3 regions of the Shewanella sp. AS16 genome follow, and region 2 is predicted to be linked to each of the others. Evidence: predicted binding sites of a transcription regulator. Region 2 holds the regulator's gene; each other region holds the start of a gene.
The links. Region 2 encodes LexA, which represses DNA repair genes until DNA is damaged. Its sites were predicted from a motif close to TACTGTATNNNNATACAGTA; they were not measured.
Positions count from the first base shown of each region.

Region 1: a site for LexA is predicted at 2,810-2,829, ahead of dinG (ATP-dependent DNA helicase DinG). Genes of this name have one in related genera too.
Region 3: a site for LexA is predicted at 1,999-2,018, ahead of recA (recombinase RecA). Genes of this name have one in related genera too.

Region 1 covers NZ_JAKCLK010000001.1:416,647-421,816, forward strand. Annotated here, with positions in the region: gene LZP73_RS01900 (porin) at 1-116, opposite strand, end outside; gene LZP73_RS01905 (DNA polymerase II) at 329-2,749, opposite strand; gene dinG (ATP-dependent DNA helicase DinG) at 2,852-4,924, shown strand; gene LZP73_RS01915 (sulfite exporter TauE/SafE family protein) at 4,933-5,170, shown strand, end outside.
Region 2 covers NZ_JAKCLK010000002.1:659,554-664,723, forward strand. Annotated here, with positions in the region: gene plsB (glycerol-3-phosphate 1-O-acyltransferase PlsB) at 1-1,445, opposite strand, end outside; gene lexA (transcriptional repressor LexA) at 1,608-2,225, shown strand; gene LZP73_RS07675 (cell division inhibitor SulA) at 2,222-2,734, shown strand; partial or broken gene coxB (cytochrome c oxidase subunit II) at 3,135-4,247, shown strand; gene ctaD (cytochrome c oxidase subunit I) at 4,266-5,170, shown strand, end outside.
Region 3 covers NZ_JAKCLK010000003.1:351,534-356,703, reverse strand. Annotated here, with positions in the region: gene alaS (alanine--tRNA ligase) at 1-201, opposite strand, end outside; gene LZP73_RS10110 (regulatory protein RecX) at 384-842, opposite strand; gene recA (recombinase RecA) at 839-1,903, opposite strand; gene mutS (DNA mismatch repair protein MutS) at 2,234-4,804, shown strand; gene rpoS (RNA polymerase sigma factor RpoS) at 4,917-5,170, opposite strand, start outside.

The sequences.
Region 1 (5,170 bases), on a different contig from region 2:
TCGATGAAGCCACCGATTGACACGGCGTGCTTGTCATCCTTGTAAATTTCGATTGCCGATACCGACGGGACCATTAATACAGTTGTCAATGCGGCTGCCACTAGAGTCTTGTTCATTTTAGGTTTGACCTTACATTTTTGTTTACAACATTTCGTTGCTTTATTTCTATTGAGTTATTGCGAAGATTAACACAAGGCGCTATGGAGAAGTGAAGCAGGAAGGGGCAAAAGGCAGGACTTTTTCATTTAAAAACACCAAAATAACTTATGCAACAAGGCATGAAAACCTTATTGCAACACCACACCCTCAGCTGGATACAGGATGAACACTAAATTAACATGAGCTGATTGGATGCCAGCGAACTGTAATTTTCCTTCATTATGGTAAATACAGGTTCAGCTATCGGCTTGATCTGCTTATCCAGATAGTATTGATAATCAATTTGAGATTGCCTGAAACGGCTCGGCTCGGGCCCGTTGAGGGTGATCAGATAATCAATCTGAGCGCCTCGGCGGCCAAACCCCGGATCTTGGGTATGGGTGCATAACAACTGCGCCGCCTTGACGTGAGGTGATGACTTGGCGGTATAGTCTTCGATGTTACGGCGCAGGCGCTTGCTGAATACCAGCTCTGCATCCAACTTCCCCTGGTGCAATTCCTCAATCACGGATTTCAGGTAATCGACTATGTCGAGACGATTGAACATGCGCTGATAGAGATCGAACTGTACCCGTCGCGCCAACGGACTCCAATCGCTACGAACCTGCTCCATGCCCTTGAAGACCAACACCAATTCACCGGCAGCATTTCTGCTGGCACCCACATAACGCTTCTTGCTGCCTTCGTCCGAGCCCCTTAGGGTCGGCATGAAGAATTGCTCGTAATGACATTCGAACTCGAGTTCCAGAAAGCTCTCAAGGGCAAATGTTTCCTTGAGACGTTGCTGCCAAAGCTGAGTGATCTTATCTGCCAACTCCCGCCCCAAGGCATCTATATCAGTCACCTGGGGCGCTTCTCCCAACCAGACGAAGGTGGAATCTGTGTCCCCGTAGATGACTCTGTAACCCATGGCTTCGATCCAGGCCCGGGTTTGTTTCATGATTTCATGGCCCCTGAGGGTAATGGAGCTGGCCAAGCGGGCATCATGGAACACGCATCCCCTGGACCCAAGCACACCGTAGAGGGAATTCATGATGATTTTTATCGCCTGTGACAGCGGCGCATTCTTGTCTGCCTTGGCCTTTTCCCGCTGCGCCGCCAGGGTGCCGATCAACTTAGGCAATATGGGGGCGTTGCGACTGAAGCGGGCGCCGAGAAAGCCGGCAACACACAGCTCATCGGCCAAGGCCTCCCCTTCGATCAATCCCTTAGGATCTATGAGGAAGGTTCGGATGATGGATGGATACAGGCTCTTGAAATCCAGCACCAAGATGTGCCGGTAGAGGCCGGGAATGGAGTCCATCACATAACCGCCGGGGCTTTCCAGGCCGTCACTGGCCGCCAGCGCCGGCGCCACAAAGCCGGCACGGTGCAGGTACGGCAGGTACAAGTTGTTGAAGGCGGCCACAGAGGCACCGACCCGGCCAAACTCCAGCCCTGTGAGCCTGGCCCTCTCAATGGCGAAGTCCAGCAGCTGGGTCTTGGCGAATATCTCCCACACCAGGCGGCTGTCGTTCAGGTTATAGTGCGCCAGCGCAGGTTTATCCTGGCGAAAAAGCAGCGCTATTTCCTCCAGCCTATTATCGACATCGTGAATGGCCTTCCCCTCCCCCAGCAATGCCTGGGCGACGTTTTCCAGGGAGAAGCTGTCGAAACGGTAGAAGGCGGCCTTGAGCCAATCTATGCCATCGAGCACCACACGCCCGGGCAGAGACAGGGTTTCGGGGCGATACTTGCCCTCGACCTTCCAGCCGAGTGGCGTAGCGGCTCTGCCGAGCGTCAGCTCAATGCCATGCAAACCGGCGCGGCGCGATAACAATGCCAAGTCGAAAGTCACCACGGCCCAGCCGATGATCACATCGGGATCATAGTCGGCAAACCAGTGAATGAGGCGCAGGATCAAGGCCGCTTCATCGGCCACCCATTCGAGATAAGCTGCGCTATGCGCCTGCTCGGCGCCGACCATGATGACTTTCTGATAGTCCTTGCCATAGAGGCCGACCGAATAGAGTTCGCCCTCGGCACTGCATTCAAAATCCAGTGAGATAAGCTTGAGCCCTTGGCTCAGCTCGGTGCGCCTGGCTCTTTGTGCCTTGAACAGGGGTATTTCGGCCCCAAGACAGGCGCGCAGCCCGGCTGAAGACTCGGCCTCGTGCTGCTGCGCCGTTTGAGCGGGCGCCATCACCCCCTGAAATTCGGCGTCCAGGGCGATGAAGCGCTCTATGAGGAAGCGGTTCTCGGCCTTGATATCTGCCTCGAACAGGGGCACATCCGCGTCCTTGGCAACCCTGATGACTTGCCTGTGTGCCTGGGCTGTCCTGGCGTATAACCCGCTGACGCTCTGGTGTGCGAAGCTCTTCAGGGCCAGAGGTTGGCTCCTGACGTCCGAGCGTCCAATCCCGGCCAGCAGCCTGGCGGCGTCCGTCTGGTGACAGAAGCTCAGGTGCTCGACCCGCTCCACTTCCACCAGCACGGGGCCGGACTCGGTTGCGAGGAAATATTGCAACACCAGCGCGCCATGGCGATGAATGGCATGGCGCGTCAGCACCCGCCCCTTCAGGCGGGTTGGTGCGCTTGTGGCTGTACTCATGGCGACGGGTTCCAATAAAAATGCAAATCTAGGCCGGAAAAGGTTCTTAGGCTAAGAGAACACTGTTATTATGTACAGCATTAATTATTCACTGGCCGACCCATGTTACCGGACAAAGTAAAAACTCAGATCCGCGGCATCTATAAAGACATAGCCGCAGCCCTGCCTAATTTTCGCTCCAGGCGCGAGCAAAACTATATGGTGGCTGAAATATCTAAGACACTTGCCGGTGAATATGACAAGCATAGACGCATTATCGTCGTCGAGGCAGGCACAGGCATAGGCAAGTCCTTGTCCTACATTCTTGGCAGTATCCCGCTCGCCCTGACGAGCAAGAAGAAGGTCTGTATCGCCACAGCGACGGTCGCACTGCAGGAGCAGTTGTTGCATAAGGACCTACCCTTCTTCCTGCAGCAATCTGGGCTGAATTTTCGTTTCGGTCTGGTCAAGGGCCGCCAGCGGTATGTCTGCCTCGCCAAGCTGGAACTGCTGATAGGGGCGGACAACGGCACCCAGATGGCCATGTGGCAGACCAAACCGGATCAGAGCCAGGTTGCCATGTTGCACAGCTTGCATAAGGACTACCATGAAGGCCGGTGGAACGGCGAGCTCGACACCCTGACAACACCGCTTCCGGACCATTTATGGCAGCAGATCGCCTGCGACAAGCACAGCTGTCATCGCCAGGTTGCCAGTCACAGAAATTGCCCTTTTCATAAGGCCCGTGAGGACGTGGATACCTGGGATGTGTTGATCGCCAACCACAGCCTGCTGTTTGCCGATCTTGAGCTGGGTGGCGGCGTGATACTGCCGGATCCCGAGGAGATGTTCTACGTCATAGACGAAGCGCACCACCTTCCCATAGTCGCCCGCGACTTCTCCAGCGCACAGGCGACACTCAGGGGCGCCTGCGACTGGCTGGAAAAAATCGCTAAGCTAACGACTAAATTACAGAATCAAATCAAGAGCAATAACATAATAGCGCCGGCACAGGCGATGCAGGATCACTTGCAGGATCTCATCGGCCTGCTCAACCAAGTGGCGCACTATTGCGATACCCAGACCAAGTTGTTCGACAATCCGGAAAATCGCTTGCGCTTCGAGCATGGCAAGCTGCCACCTGCCCTGTTGATCCAAGCCGAGAACCTGGCCACCGCCTCGGGCTCGGCGCTGAAACAATTCAACAAGATGTCGACCCTGCTGAGCGAAGCCATCAAGGACGGCGAGATCCCCAAACATCAGGCCGAAGCCCTGCTATCGGAAACCGGCTTCATGCTGCAACGGCTGGAAAATCTGCATAAGCTGTGGAAGATGATGGCCAAGGAAGACAAGCATAAAGGCGCCCCCATGGCGCGCTGGGTAGAGTTGCTCAGCGGTAAGCAGATAGATTACCTGTTCAGCGCCTCGCCCATCGAAGTCGGCTTCATGCTCGAGTCCATGCTGTGGCAGAAGGCCGCCGGCGTGGTGTTATGCAGCGCCACCCTGAGGGCGCTGAACAGTTTCGATCATTTCACCCACCAGGTGGGACTGTCGGTCAAGGATGGCAGCCGCTATCTGGCGCTGCAGTCGCCATTCGATTACGAGAATAATGCCACCCTCTATCTGCCCAGGATGCGCACCGAGCCGACGGAAGACGCCTATACCCCGGAGCTTGCCGAACAAATTTTAACGCTGGTCGACGGCGAGATGGCGACCCTGGTGCTGTTCGCTTCCTATTGGCAAATGGAGAAGGTCGTCGACTTGCTCGATGGCAAGATAACCACGGAGTTGCTGATACAGGGCAATGCCCCGCGGCAGCAGTTGCTCGAGACCCATAAGGCCCGCTGCGACAAGGGTGAGCCCAGTATCATCTTCGGTACCGGCAGCTTCTCCGAAGGTCTGGACTTGCCAGGCGATTATTTGACCAACCTGATCGTCACCAAGTTGCCCTTTGCCGTGCCCACCTCGCCGGTCGAGCAGGCCCATGCCGAATACATCAAGGTAAAGGGCGGTAATCCCTTCCTGCAATTGACCATTCCCGATGCCTCGCGCAAGCTGATACAGAGTTGTGGTAGATTATTACGTAAGGAACAGGACTATGGCCGGGTTACCATACTGGACCGGCGCCTGGTCTCCAAACGCTACGGCAAATCCTTGCTCGATGCATTGCCGCCCTTTCGACGGGTAATTGAATAGGAAACGCCTTGGAGCTATTACTCACGCCCGGCGATTGGGCCTTATTGGCCGGGTTGGGCCTCATAGCGGGATTTATCGACGCAGTCGTAGGTGGCGGTGGCTTGTTATCCATTCCGGCGCTCTTGACCTTGGGGCTGCCCCCCCATCTGGCGCTCGGCACCAATAAGTTGGCGGCCTGTTTCGGCTCCTCCATGGCCGCCTTCACCTATTACCGCCAGCGGCTGTTTACCCCAGCCTTCTGGTATC
Region 2 (5,170 bases):
AGGAAGGACTGGAGGGTGATGGGGGCGCCGAAGTTGACATAACCCTGGCCGAAGTTGCCCAGCTTGCGTATGGCACCGAACACCTGCCAGACAGATTCTTTCTGCTTCTTCTTGCCGCTCAGTTCCTTGTGATAGGTGGCGACCTCCATCACATGGTCATAACCCAGGTACACAGGCACCAGGGTCACAGGCCTCTCTATGCCGCGCAGCACACTGTTCATCGTCATCGCCAGCATGCCCGTCTTGGGGGCCAAGAGGCGGCCGGTACGCGAGCGCCCCCCCTCGGTGAAGTACTCCACCGAATAGCCCTTGGCAAACAGCTGATCCAGATATTCGCGGAACACTGCGGTATAGAGCTTGTTGCCGTTGAAGCTGCGGCGGATGAAGAAGGCACCGCCACGGCGGAACATGGGGCCTGCGGGCCAGAAATTGAGGTTGATCCCAGCGGCTATGTGCGGCGGCACCATGCCCTGGTAATAGAGGATATAGGACAGCAACAGGTAATCCATGTGGCTGCGGTGGCAAGGCACATAGACTATCTCGTGGCCGTCGTGGTGCAGCTGGCGTACCTGCTCGGCGCCCTTGATATTGATGCCACTGTACAGCTTATTCCACAGCCAGGTGAGGAAACGCTCGGCGATACGCACCAGGCTATCCGAATAGTTGGCGGCGATCTCGTCCAGGTAGGCTATCGCTGTCTCACGGGCCTTGGTCTCGGAGATCTTCTTGTTGGCCGCCTCTTCCTGAATCGCCTTCTTCAGCGACTCGGATTTCAGCAAGGCGTGAAACAAGGCCTGGCGATTGGGCAGCTGTGGCCCCGTCATCACCTTGCGCTGGCGGCTGAAGTGCACCCTGGCGACCCGCGCCAGCTTATGGGCTATGCCCATGTCAGTGCCGTGTTCGTCCGTCATATACCTCAGGGATACGGCACTGGAGAATTGCACGAAGTTATGGCGCCCGAGGAAGAGGATCATCAGGCACTTGCGCAGCCAGGTGGGGTTTTCCCGCTCCAGCACAGCCGCCCGCATGCTGTCATCTTCCTTGCCCGGGGTCCGGCCCCAGTAGAGGCTCACAGGCACCAGCTGGATGTCCAGCGTCGCATCCTGTTTATGGGCGGCCAACAGGAGCCTGAAACTCTCGAGAAAACCCTCATGATTGCGGCGCTGGCCAAACATGGGCTTGCCCCCCTGCAGGCATACCACCCTGGGAACCCGGCCATCGGCGAGCACCAGCTCTTCATAGGGGCTCGGCAGTCCCAACTTGGCGGTGACGTCATTCAGGGCCGCTATGTCGCTGACGGATTCAGTCTTCATCACATAGACGAGCGGTCTGCCCGGGTCCAGATTGAGATCGGCGAAGGGATCCTGTGGCACAACGATAGTGTGCACCAGCTGTTTCTGGATCCAACGCAAGGATTTAAACCACAGAGAGTCTTGTTTTGGCATTCTTCTTTTGCAATATGAGTCACGTCAAACGGACAGATAGAATACCAGACTCTGGCCAGTATTCACTAATAGTCGGCTAAGCCCATAAAAAATGGTTAATACTTGCACTGCAAATAATACTGTATATACTAACAGTAACTGTATAGAAAAACAGGAATGACCATGAGACCCTTGACGCCACGCCAAGCCGAAATTCTAGAGCTGATCAAACGCAACATCGCCGACACAGGCATGCCGCCTACCCGGGCCGAGATTGCCACCCGTCTGGGATTCAAGAGCGCCAATGCCGCCGAGGAACATCTCAAGGCCCTGGCGAAGAAAGGCTGTATCGAAATCATGCCGGGCACTTCCCGCGGTATCCGCCTGCCCCACGAAGAAGAGGCCCAGGAAGCCGGCTTGCCGCTGATAGGCCAGGTCGCCGCCGGTGAGCCGATTCTGGCCCAGGAACATGTGGAACAGTACTACCAGGTCGATCCCGCCATGTTTCATCCCGCCGCCGACTTTCTGCTCAGGGTCCGGGGTGACAGCATGAAGAATATCGGCATACTCGAGGGCGATCTGCTCGCTGTGCATAAGATGCAGCAGGCCCGCAACGGCCAGGTGATAGTCGCCAGGGTCGAAGACGATGTGACTGTTAAACGCTTCGAGAAGAAAGGCAATCTGGTTTATTTACACGCGGAAAACGATGACTACTCCCCCATCAAGGTGGATCTCAGTTGCCAGAGCCTGACCATAGAAGGTCTCGCCGTCGGCGTAATACGTAATGGAGACTGGCTATGAAACATTTGCTGGGCAATGCGCCGCGCCACCCTGGACTCTGGCTGGATCTCGACAGCCATGTGCAGGACAGCCAACATAGAGACATCACCACCATGCCGACCCGGACCCAGGGGCGCACCGAGCTGCAACAGCTCAGTGCCCAACTGGCACAACTGAGCCAGCAGGGCCGCTGGATAGTGCTGATCAGCCCACCCAATGCCATAGGCTACAAGCAATTGCTGGCCAAGGCCGGGGTGCGCATGGACAGGGTATTGCTGGTGCATGCCAAGGATGAAGTGGAAGTGCTGTGGGCGATGGAAAGAGCCCTCACCAGCGGCACCTCCAGCGCAGTGATCTCCTGGACCCAGTCCCTCGACGCCAGAGATATTCGCCGCCTGCAACTGGTCGCCAAGAGTGCCAGAGCCATGGGCATAGTCCTCGAAGAGGTAAATGTTCACTTACAGGGAGAAGCCTTGTTTGACAATCACGAAGCGTTCCAGCAACACCAATTATTCGGCCCCATACATTGACCCCATCCTGGGCCAGCCTATCTCCAAAGCCTCATCGCACGCCATGAGGCTTTTTTTTTCAGCAATTTTTTCAGTCAATTAGAAAGCAGAGCGAGCTTGATCAATAACTGAACAGCAAGTAATGTAGGACAAGGTAACGTGCATTCAAGCGTTATCACCTGGCTCCATGCCAGGCATAGCCAGACGATTGAGTCATGGCCTAAGGGATGGATATATTCAGTCGTAGGTGCAAGCGTGGTTAATACCGGCAGTAACGATACATAGACCAAGAGTAAAAACCGCCAACGCACTTTGAAGTCATCAACGCTTTTTTGGGAACCGAAGAGTTTACATAGAGCTGAGACTTACTGTGTGACTCTTCTTTGTAGTTGCGTTTCGCAATTGGCAGAGGAGAAGTCTTGTGAAGCAATGGTTGTATTGTGCCTTGGTGCTGGTATTCGCACCTCATCTAGCGGCGGCAGAAATGCCCCTGAACATGACTCAGGGGGTGACAGAAATCAGTGGCAAGGTGTATGACTTGCACATGACCATTCTGTATATCTGCTGTGCCATCGGCGTGGTCGTCTTCGGTGTAATGATTTATGCCATGATAAACCACAGGAAATCCAAGGGCGCAGTTGCCGCCAACTTCCACGAAAGCACCAAGGTCGAGATAGCCTGGACCATACTGCCTTTCATCATCTTAATTCTCATGGCCATCCCAGCGACCAAGACACTGGTCGCCATGGAAGACACCCATGACGCCGAACTCACGGTCAAGATCACAGGTTCCCAATGGAAGTGGCATTACAGCTACTTCGATCAGGACATAGACTTCTACAGCAACCTGGCCACCCCCATGTCCCAGATAGAGGGCAACGAGGCCAAAGGGGAAAACTATCTGCTCGAAGTGGATAAACCCCTGGTGCTGCCGACCCACAGGAAAATACGTTTCCTGATGACCTCAGACGATGTGATCCACTCCTGGTGGCTGCCGGCCTTCGCCATCAAGAAGGACGCCAACCCAGGGTTCATCAACGAAACCTGGGCGCGGATCGACAAGGAAGGCATTTACCGCGGCCAATGCGCCGAGCTATGCGGCAAGGGACATGGCTTCATGCCGATAGTGGTCCAGGCCGTGTCGGCGGCCGAGTTCGATACCTGGGTCAGTTCACAGCGGGCCGCGGCCGATGCGGCGGCGGCCGAAGCCGAGGCGGCATTGACACAAAACCTGAGTCTGGACGAACTCATGGCCCAGGGGGAACAGGTCTATATGAGCCACTGTGCCGCCTGTCACCAGCCCAATGGCATGGGACTGCCGGGCATATTCCCCTCACTCAAGGGCAGCGCCGTTGCCACAGGCCCCATAGCCAACCACCTGGAAACTGTCATCAATGGCAGGCCCGGCACGGCCATGCAGGCCTTCGGCAAGCAATTGACGGCCCAGGAACTCGCCGCCGTTGTCACCTTCGAGCGTAATGCCTGGGATAACAATACCGGCGATACGGTGCAAGCGGCCGATGTCGATAACCACGGAAAGTAAGGGAAAGGCATGAATACTTTGACCCGAGAACTCAACTCTGTCGCCGAGCCTGTCGATCAGACTCAGTTGCATGAGGAAGACCATCACCACCAGGCGCCCAAGGGCATCTGGCGTTGGTTGTTGACCACCAACCACAAGGACATAGGCACCCTCTATCTGTGGTTCAGCTTCATCATGTTCCTCACCGGCGGCACCATGGCCATGGTGATCCGCGCCGAATTGTTTCAGCCTGGATTGCAATTGCTCGAGCCCAATTTCTTCAATCAGATGACCACAGTCCATGGCCTGGTCATGGTGTTCGGTGCAGTGATGCCGGCCTTCACCGGCCTGGCCAACTGGCTGATCCCCATGATGATAGGCGCACCCGACATGGCCCTGCCCAGGATGAATAACTGGAGCTTCTGGATCTTGCCGTTCGCCTTCACCATCTTGCTCAGCTCGCTGTTCATGGAGGGCGGTGGCCCCAACTTCGGCTGGACCTTCTACGCCCCGCTGTCGACCAGCTTCAGCCCGGACAGCACGGCGCTGTTCGTCTTCTCCATCCACATCATGGGCATAAGTTCGATCATGGGGGCGATCAACGTGATAGTCACCATAGTCAACCTGCGCGCCCCAGGGATGAACTGGATGAAGCTGCCGCTGTTCGTCTGGACCTGGCTCATCACCGCCTTCCTGTTGATCGCCGTGATGCCTGTGCTCGCCGGGGCGGTGACCATGGTGCTGACGGATAAGTTCTTCGGTACCAGCTTCTTCGAGGCGGCCGGCGGCGGCGATCCCGTGATGTTCCAGCATATCTTCTGGTTCTTCGGTCACCCCGAAGTCTACATAATGATCTTGCCCTCCTTCGGCATCATCTCGGCGATAGTGCCCACCTTCAGCCGCAAGAAGCTCTTCGGTTACTCTTCCATGGTATA
Region 3 (5,170 bases), on a different contig from region 2:
GCGTTGTGAGCTCGTGGCTCGGGTATAGCTGCGTTTATCCATCCCCAGGAAGACATCTTTAAACTGGTTCATTCCGGCGTTATTGAACAGCAAGGTAGGATCATTGCCTGGCACCAGGGAACTGCTGTCCACTATCTGGTGACCATTCTTGCTGAAAAACTCCAGGAAAGCGCTTCTAAGCTCTGCGGTGGTTTGATACATAAATCATCCTGAATTGGGTAAGTCTGAATTAAACAACATCCGGGTTTGCGATGCAGCCGGAATGCCTATTTTTCCCAGCATTATAAGCAGACTGAGGGAGTACGACCAGTGCTGTTTGGCAGATAGCGGGCCGGGAGTGGGATTTTGAAAGCCGGGGTTAAGGGTTGCAGCAGATGTGAGACTCAGAATGACGATTCATCGTAGGGATCGTAATCCAAGGCGTAGGCTATCTGATCGTAGCTGAAGCCTTGCCCCATGAGGAAGCGAATGCGCCTGGCTTTCTCTTTCATGTCCTGGGTGCGGGGATCTGTGTATTTCTTGACTGCCTTGCTCTTGGCGAGCTCGAACCAGTCACAAGAGGATCTGTCCACTGCGGCGGCAATAGTTCCGGCGCAAAGGCCCTTCTGGGCCATCGCCTGTTTGATGCGTCCCAGGCCATGGCCCTTGGTGATATGGCTGCGCAGCAACAGATCTGCATAGCGGTTGTCATCGAGAAAACCGCTGGCTTCGCAGCCGTCGAGCACTGACTCTATCTCGACGGTCTCGAAGCCCTTGAGCAGCAACTTGGCCTTGATTTCATGCCTGGAATAATCGCGGCGCGCCAGCAGCGCTACCGCAACTTGTCGGGCCGACTGGCTCAGAATACTTCGCCTGTTTCCAGATCTACGTTCTCATCGCCGGCCGCCGGCTTAGCCACAGGCGCACCGCCCTTGCTCAGCAACAAGGCACGCAAGGCACCGTCGATCTCGGCGGCAATCGCAGGGTTTTCAATCAGATATTTACCGGCGTTGGCACGGCCCTGACCTATCTTGTCGCCCTTGTAGCTGTACCAGGCACCGGCTTTTTCCACCAGCTTGTGGGCCACACCCAGGTCGACCAACTCGCCTGTGCGGTTGATGCCCTGGCCATAGAGGATTTGGAATTCGGCCTGCTTGAAGGGCGCGGCAATCTTGTTCTTCACCACTTTGACGCGGGTCTCGTTGCCTACCACTTCGTCGCCTTCCTTGATGGCGCCGGTACGGCGGATATCCAGACGAACGGAAGCATAGAACTTGAGCGCATTACCGCCCGTGGTGGTTTCAGGGTTGCCGAACATCACCCCTATCTTCATACGTATCTGGTTGATGAAGATCAGCAAGGTGTTGGACTGTTTCAGGTTGCCCGCCAACTTACGCATCGCCTGACTCATCATACGGGCCGCCAAGCCCATGTGCGAATCGCCTATTTCACCTTCGATCTCGGCTTTAGGCGTCAGGGCGGCGACCGAGTCGACGATGATCACGTCCACGGCACCGCTGCGGGTCAGGGCATCACAGATCTCCAGCGCCTGTTCACCCGTATCTGGTTGAGAACACAGGAGGTTATCTATGTCTACACCCAGCTTCTGGGCGTAGATAGGATCCAGTGCATGCTCGGCATCTATGAAGGCACAGGTCTTGCCTTCGCGCTGAGCGGCGGCGATCACTTCCAGTGTCAGAGTGGTTTTACCCGATGACTCTGGACCATAGATCTCGACGATACGCCCCATAGGCAAACCGCCGGCGCCGAGGGCAACATCCAATGACAGAGAACCGGTAGAGATGGTTTCCACGTCCATGGAACGATCCTCACCCAGTTTCATGATGGAACCTTTACCGAACTGTTTCTCGATCTGGCCCAACACGGCGGCAAGTGCTTTCTCTTTATTTGGATCTACCTTCATTCCTGTTCCCTCTCCGACCACGCGATCGTGCGTGTAAAAAAGTATGGTGCGAGACAAAAGAGTTAACACTGCCTGTCTCAATATGCTCACTAGTATACTGTACAATCATACAGTATCAAGTGCTGGGTAAAATTTATTTTAACTCCTTGTCACCCAGATATTTGTGCGCTGCCGGCTCGGGAAAAAGCCAAAATAACCCATCTTTTGCGCCCTGAAGCACAGATAAAACCGCTACTCATTCAAAAAAATTGTTAATATTGGCCGCAGAATTGAAAGCCGCCATGGGTCAGCCAAAACCTGCGGAAAAAGGACAAGGGATAAAAGCCGTTAATGAATCTCATAGCCAGTGATCAGCTAGAAAAACATACCCCCATGATGCGCCAGTATTTGTCGATGAAGGCCGAGCATCCAGACATGCTGCTCTTCTATCGCATGGGCGATTTCTACGAACTCTTCTACGACGACGCCAAGCGCGCCTCCGAAATGCTGGGGATCTCCTTGACGGCGAGGGGCAAGAGTGGCGGTGATCCCATTCCCATGGCAGGGATCCCCTATCATGCGGTCGAAGGTTACCTGGCGAAACTGGTGCAGATTGGCCAGTCCGTCGCCATCTGTGAGCAGATAGGGGATCCCGCTACCTCCAAGGGCCCAGTGGAACGCAAGGTAGTACGGATAGTCACCCCTGGCACACTGACGGATGAAGCCCTGCTGCAGGAGCGGCAGGACAATCTGCTGGCGGCCGTGTATCAGGGCAAACTGGGATTCGGTTATGCCACCCTGGACGTGTCTTCCGGTCGCTTCGTCATCGCCGAGCTGGAGACCTGTGAGGCATTGGAGGCCGAGCTGCAGCGCACCCACCCGGTCGAGATCCTCTACAGTGAAGATTTTAGCCAGATGGGCCTTATCGAGCGCTTCAAGGGCAAGCGCCGCCGTCCCGAATGGGAATTCGATTACGACACCAGTGTGCGCCTGCTGCTGGAGCAATTCGGCACCAAAGATCTGCATGGCTTCGGTATCGCCGATGCCCGCACATCCCTGCAGGCCGCCGGCTGCCTGATGCAATACGTCAAGGACACCCAGCGCACGGCCCTGCCGCACATCAACTCGATAGTCAGATTCAACCAGAGCGATACCATAGTGCTGGATGCCGCGACCCGGCGCAATCTGGAACTGACCAGCAACCTCGGCGGTGGCCGCGACAATACCCTGGCCTCAGTGCTGGACAATACCGCCACCCCCATGGGCAGCCGCATGTTGCAGCGCTGGATCCATCAACCCTTGCGGGATCACCAAGCCATAACCGCCCGTCAGGAGATAGTGCAGGAATTGCTCGACTCGGGAGAATACGCCGGGCTGCATCAACAACTCAAGGCGCTGGGGGATGTCGAGCGCATCATGGCCAGGCTGGCACTGCGCTCCGCCAGGCCGCGGGACTTCGCCCGTCTGCGCCAGGCGCTGGCTTTGCTGCCTGAGATCCAGCAGCTGTTGGGCTCTTGCCACTCCAGCCATATCCACAGACTCGCCAGCCAATTGGGCGAATTTCCCGAGGAGCATGCCTTGCTGGCGCGCGCCATAGTGGATAACCCGCCCATGCTCATCCGTGACGGCGGGGTGATCCGCCCGGGTTACCATGCCGAGCTGGATGAATGGCGTGGCCTGAGTGAAGGCGCCAGCGACTACCTGGTGCAACTGGAGCAGCGTGAGAAGGCCAGAACCGGCATCGCCACCCTCAAGGTGGGCTACAACAGAGTCCATGGCTATTACATAGAAGTCAGCCGCCTGCAATCCTCCCAGGTGCCTCTGAGTTACCAGCGGCGACAGACGCTCAAGAATACCGAGCGCTACATCACCCCTGAGCTGAAGGAATATGAGGAGAAAGTGCTGTCGAGCCAGGGCAAGGCATTGGCACTGGAGAAGCAGCTGTGGGAGCAGTTGTTCGAGCTGCTGCTGCCCAGGCTCCATGAGTTGCAGCTCTTCGCCCGCGCCGCGGCCGAACTGGATGTGCTGAGCAACTTTGCCGATCGGGCCGAGACCCTGGATTACCAAAGACCCGAGCTGAGAGAGCAGGTCGGGATCCAGATTGAATCGGGTCGCCATCCTGTGGTCGAGCGGGTCAGTCAGACGCCTTTCATCGCCAATCCGGTCGAACTCAATTCTGACAGGCGCATGCTGATAGTCACAGGCCCCAACATGGGCGGTAAATCCACCTATATGCGCCAGGTGGCGCTCATCACCCTGATGGCACACATAGGCTGTTTCGTGCCGGCACAAAAAGCCGTGATAGGCCAGGTAGACAGGATCTTTACCCGCATAGGGGCATCGGACGACTTGGCCTCCGGCCGCTCGACCTTCATGGTGGAGATGACGGAAACCGCCAATATACTCCATAACGCCAGCGCCAACAGCCTGGTGCTGATGGATGAAATTGGCCGCGGCACCTCGACCTATGACGGCCTGTCGCTGGCCTGGTCGGCGGCCGAATACCTGGCGCAAAAGGTCGCCGCCATGACACTGTTCGCCACCCATTATTTCGAGCTGACTCAGCTGCCGGAATTGCTCGCCGGGGTCCATAACGTCCATCTGGACGCGGTAGAGCATGAAGACACCATAGCCTTCATGCATGCGGTGCAGGAAGGCGCCGCCAGCAAGAGTTATGGCTTGCAGGTCGCCGCTTTGGCCGGGGTGCCGGCACAGGTGATCAAGGCCGCCAAGTTCAAGTTGCATCAGCTGGAGAGCCGGGATCAACCCCATCAGGACGGCCTCCCCGCGCAGCAGGCCCTGTCCCTGCAGCCACTGCAGCAGGAGTCCCAGGCGCTGCTGCGGCTCCAGGCCATCAATCCGGACGAGCTGAGCCCGAGGCAAGCGCTGGAACTGCTCTATGAGCTGAAACGCCTCGCCTAGGCAGGCAAGAGCAGAGTGCATGCAGCAGCGACAAAAACGCCCATCCAGGATGGGCGTTTGTTTATCTGAGCTTTTTGTCTGGGGCCGGGAGCCGAGCGGCAATGTCAGGCTCTCAGGAGTCGCTTCTGAACAGGGCTTCGACAGAGAGGCCTTCGGATGCCAGCAGATCCCGCAGGCGTTTGAGCGCTTCCACCTGGATCTGCCGCACTCTCTCGCGGGTCAAGCCGATTTCGGCACCGACATCCTCCAGCGTCGATGGCTCATAACCCAGCAGCCCGAAACGCCGCGCCAGCACTTCCCTTTGCTTGGTATTGAGCTCGTTGAGCCATTTCACCACTGAGTTGGAAATATCCTCGTTCTGCACCT